2 regions of the Winogradskyella damuponensis genome follow, and region 2 is predicted to be linked to the other one. Evidence: riboswitches for the same ligand, from Rfam matches in the RefSeq annotation. Region 2 holds a riboswitch; the other holds the start of a gene.

Region 1 (2,384 bases), on a different contig from region 2:
TTTGTCGTAACGTAATTGTTTTATATCTGACATTAATTCTTGTTCTTGTACAAAGTATACTAGTTAGTAACGAAGATATAAGCTTAGTATTTTATAACCAATTTACTATCAGTTAAAATTTTACCAAACTTTTAAAATTTTACTTTAAAAAATCACTTTGCGTAATCATTGGAATTACCAATCCAATAACTATAGCTGAAAGCACCATCATCCAGTCACGACGTGAAAACCTAAATACCGTTTGACATAAAAACCCTATGAATAAAACGACAAATACGATAATGACTTGCGCAAGTTCAATACCTAAAGCAAATTCTATTAGAAGTTCCAATTTATTTTCTGATTGCCCTGAAAACATTTTAAATTCTCTTGCAAAACCCAAGCCGTGTATCAGTCCAAAAAATAAAGTTGTAAAAAATAGTAGGCCAAATTTATTCGTTTTAGATTTTTTACCTGCAGTAAACACGTTGTAAATGGCCATGATTAAAATAGTAATTGGTATTAAAAACTCTACTAACTCACCATTAATACTCACCACTCCATAAGCTGCCAAAACCAATGATAACGTATGGCCTAAGGTAAATGTCGTAACTAAGACCAAGACACGTTTCCAATCATTAAAAACATAAGGCACAGCTAATACCATTAAAAAAAGGATATGGTCATACCCATTAATATCTAAAACGTGGTTCATGCCGTATTGTACATTAAACCAGAAATTTTCTAACATAATTATTGTGTTTGGGAAAACCAAAGTTACAATTAAAATGCAATATGTTTCCATTAAAATAAAGTGAATAAAATTTGTGTAATCCTATTTTCTTTCGGAATATTGTAACACACAAAGTTCAAATAACTTACTGAAATGTTATCAAGAAAGGTGGAGGGATTAGACCCATTGAAGCCTTAGCAACCCTTAAATTTATTAAGAAGGTGCTAAATTCTACTTAATTGGCGATTCATTTATCGCGAAATTGGATAGATAACCAAACCTAATTACTCATCTGTAATTACTACTCTTTATAACATTTTCTAGAAAATTACGTCTACGACGTATTTGGTTTTTTGATATTATCAAATGATTAGAAAATGAGTTCCAAACACATTGAAACACAAGCCATACGCACACAGATTGAACGTTCGCAATACTTAGAACATTCAAGCCCTTTATACCTCACATCGAGTTATGTTTTTGAAGATGCTGAAGATATGCGTGCCTCTTTTGCAGACGAAAAACAACGGAATATTTACAGTCGCTATTCCAATCCTAACACTTCTGAATTTGTAGAAAAAGTATGCCAAATGGAAGGTGCAGAACGTGGTTATGCTTTTGCTTCTGGTATGTCTGCTGTATTTTCAACATTTGCAGCCTTATTAAATTCTGAAGATCACATTGTATCTTGTCGTAGTATTTTTGGTTCTACGCAAACCCTATTTAATAACATATTACCAAAATGGAACATCGCAACAAGCTACTTTAAAATGGATGAATTAGATACCATTGAAAGTCTAATTCAACCCAATACCAGAGTGATTTATGCAGAAAGCCCAACAAATCCTGCTGTAGATATTTTAGACTTACAACGTTTAGGAGATATCGCTAAAAAGCATGGACTTATATTTATTATCGACAATTGCTTCGCAACGCCTTACTTGCAACAACCTATAAAATTTGGTGCCGATTTAATCATTCATTCTGCCACCAAATTAATGGATGGCCAAGGCCGCGTTTTAGGAGGTGTTGTTGTGGGGAGTTCCAATTTTATTCAGAAAATTTATTTGTTTTCTAGAAATACAGGTCCTGCTTTATCTCCATTTAACGCATGGGTGTTATCTAAAAGTTTAGAAACCTTAGCGGTTAGAGTCGATAGACATTGCGACAGTGCTTTAAAAGTTGCTACCTTTTTAGAGTCTCACAAGAATGTAAATGTTGTAAAATATCCATTTCTAAAGTCACACCCGCAATACGAATTAGCCAAACAACAAATGAAATTAGGCGGAAACGTCGTGGCTTTTGAAATAAAAGGAGGCATTGAAGCCGGTAGAACCTTTCTAAACGCCATTAAATTATTATCACTATCTGCAAACTTAGGAGACACTAGAACTATTGTAACACATCCAGCATCAACAACACATGCTAAAATCCCAGAAGATGTACGATTAGAAACCGGCATCACTTCAGGATTAATACGAATTTCTGTCGGTTTAGAACATCCAGAAGATATTATTAACGATTTAAAACAAGCGTTAGAAAATTAACGTCAGTTCGAGTGATTTTATGACATCGGAATAAAATTATATCGAGAACAAACATATACTATGAGCAATATAAAAGACGAATTACAAAAACGCATATTAGTTCTCGATGGAGCCATGGGAACCAT
Region 2 (2,384 bases):
TCTGAATTTGAAGCGACTGTTCAAAAATCAACATTTCCAACCGATGAAAATGTAGCTACTCTTGTTTTTTTATACACCAATTTCCACAGCATTAATCAACACTTTATTGATGGTAGTTTTGAAGACGGACTTCATCTAATTCCAAAAATTGAAAACGACTTAATTCCGTTTAATGACAGAATTGACCCTCACCATAAAATGGTTTTTTATTATAAGTTTGCGAGTTTACAATTTGGAGCCGGCAACAACAAAGCTTGTATAAAATACTTAGATAAAATTATCTCAAACAAAACACTTTCGATGCGCGAAGATTTACTCTGTTTTTCGAGAGTTCTAAACCTTGTAGCGCATTATGAAGCTGGACTAGACTACCATTTAGAAACCCTTTTACGAAGCACATACAAGTTTTTAATTAAGATGAATGACCTGCATGAAGTGCAAAAAGAAATGATAAAATTCATTAGAGGACTTCAGGATATTTACCCACACGATCTTAAAAATGCATTTAAAGAATTACACAAAACACTAAAGACTTTTGAAGACCATCCGTACGAACGACGTGCATTTTTATATCTCGATATTATTTCTTGGCTAGAAAGCAAAATTGAAAACAAACCTGTTAGCGAAATCATCCAAATTAAGTATTTAGCAAAGAAAAGTTCGTAATTCTACGAAATTCATAAAAAACTCACAAAATCTACAAATAATTTGGATTTCTAATTTTTGTGTTGCAATATTTGTGCTCACAAAGTTCAAACACTTACTGAAATGTTATCAAGAAAGGTGGAGGGAATGACCCTATGAAGCCTTAGCAACCCTTAGATTTACTAAGAAGGTGCTAAATTCTACTTAATTATCCGATTCATTAATCGGAAAATTGGATAGATAACTCAAGACTAATTACTCATCTGTAATTAGCATTTTCTTTATAATATTTTTCTATTAAGTACGCTTCTAACGAGGCTTATTTGGCTTTTGGTTTAATCATTTATTAACTCAAAAACTTAGAAAAATGAGTACACAAAAATTTGCAACACAAGCGTTGCACGCAGGTCACGACGTCAGTCAAACTTCAGGAACAAGAGCTGTTCCTATTTACCAAACATCATCGTATGTCTTTAATGATTCAGATGATGCAGCCGGACGATTTAACCTTTCTGTTCCTGGCTTTATTTACACACGTTTAAACAATCCAACAAACGACATTTTAGAGCAGCGATTAGCAGCGCTAGAAGGAGGAATTGCAGCAGTGGCTACGGCTTCTGGAACCTCAGCAATTGCAACAACTTTACTAACACTTTTAAGAGCAGGAGACCACATTGTGGCGTCGAGTAGTTTGTATGGAGGCACCTACAATTTATTAAGCGTCACCCTACCAAGACATGGTATTACCACAACATTTGTTGATGCGTCAAATCCGGAAGAATTTAAAAAAGCAGCACAAGAAAACACAAGAGCCTTTTTTGTAGAATCTTTAGGAAATCCGAAATTAGATGTTTTAGATCTTGAAGCCATTTCAAAAGAAGCAAAAGCATATAAAGTGCCGTTAATTGTAGATAATACTGTCGCTACACCTTATTTGTTAAATCCAATAGAATATGGTGCTAACATCGTTATTCATTCGCTAACCAAATATATCACTGGAAACGGAACATCACTAGGAGGTATTATTATTGATGCCGGAACATTTGATTGGACTAACGGAAAATTCCCAGAATTTACAGAGCCATCTGCAGGTTATCATGGTTTAGTGTATAGCGAAGCTATTGGGGCAGCTGCATTTATAGCAAAAATTAGAATTGAAGGTTTACGAGATTATGGTGGAGCCTTAAGTCCGTTTAATGCGTTTCAAATTATTCAAGGTTTAGAAACTTTAGAACTACGTATTTTAAAACATAGTGAAAACGCCCTTGAATTAGCAACATGGTTAGAGTCTCAACCAGAAGTCAAATGGGTGAATTACCCTGGACTTGAAAGCAGCAAATACAGAGAACTTGCTAAAAAATATTTACCAAAAGGCCAAAGTGGCGTCGTCACTTTTGGAGTGGATGGTGGTTACGAAGCGGCAAAAACCATAGCTGACACAACGAAACTATTCTCATTATTAGCCAATATTGGAGACACAAAATCACTTATCATTCATCCTGCAAGTACAACACATCAACAATTAAGTGATGAAGCGCAAGAAACTACAGGTGTTACTAAAGATTTAATTCGTTTGTCTGTTGGTATTGAAAACATAGAAGATTTAAAAGATGATTTAAAAGAAGCTTTTGCTGTTGTTAAACAGAAAAAAGCCCTTCAAAATTAAATTTAAATTGTGAAGTAAAATGGATGTCTTTAATTGTAAAGACATCTGTTTTATAGTATTCAACACTAAAAAG

What was found. A riboswitch is a leader RNA that binds a small molecule or an ion and turns the genes downstream of it on or off. The one in region 2 is predicted to bind S-adenosylmethionine.
Region 1: another riboswitch for S-adenosylmethionine. It lies ahead of ABD730_RS04965 (trans-sulfuration enzyme family protein); the one in region 2 lies ahead of ABD730_RS15425 (O-acetylhomoserine aminocarboxypropyltransferase/cysteine synthase family protein).

What each region holds. Positions count from the first base shown of each region.
Region 1 is NZ_BAABCB010000007.1:178,434-180,817, forward strand. It holds gene ABD730_RS04955 (deoxycytidylate deaminase) at 1-33, opposite strand, end outside; gene ABD730_RS04960 (HupE/UreJ family protein) at 140-730, opposite strand; SAM riboswitch class I at 866-989, shown strand; gene ABD730_RS04965 (trans-sulfuration enzyme family protein) at 1,090-2,259, shown strand; gene ABD730_RS04970 (homocysteine S-methyltransferase family protein) at 2,320-2,384, shown strand, end outside.
Region 2 is NZ_BAABCB010000030.1:43,509-45,892, forward strand. It holds gene ABD730_RS15420 (hypothetical protein) at 1-666, shown strand, start outside; SAM riboswitch class I at 769-892, shown strand; gene ABD730_RS15425 (O-acetylhomoserine aminocarboxypropyltransferase/cysteine synthase family protein) at 1,013-2,311, shown strand.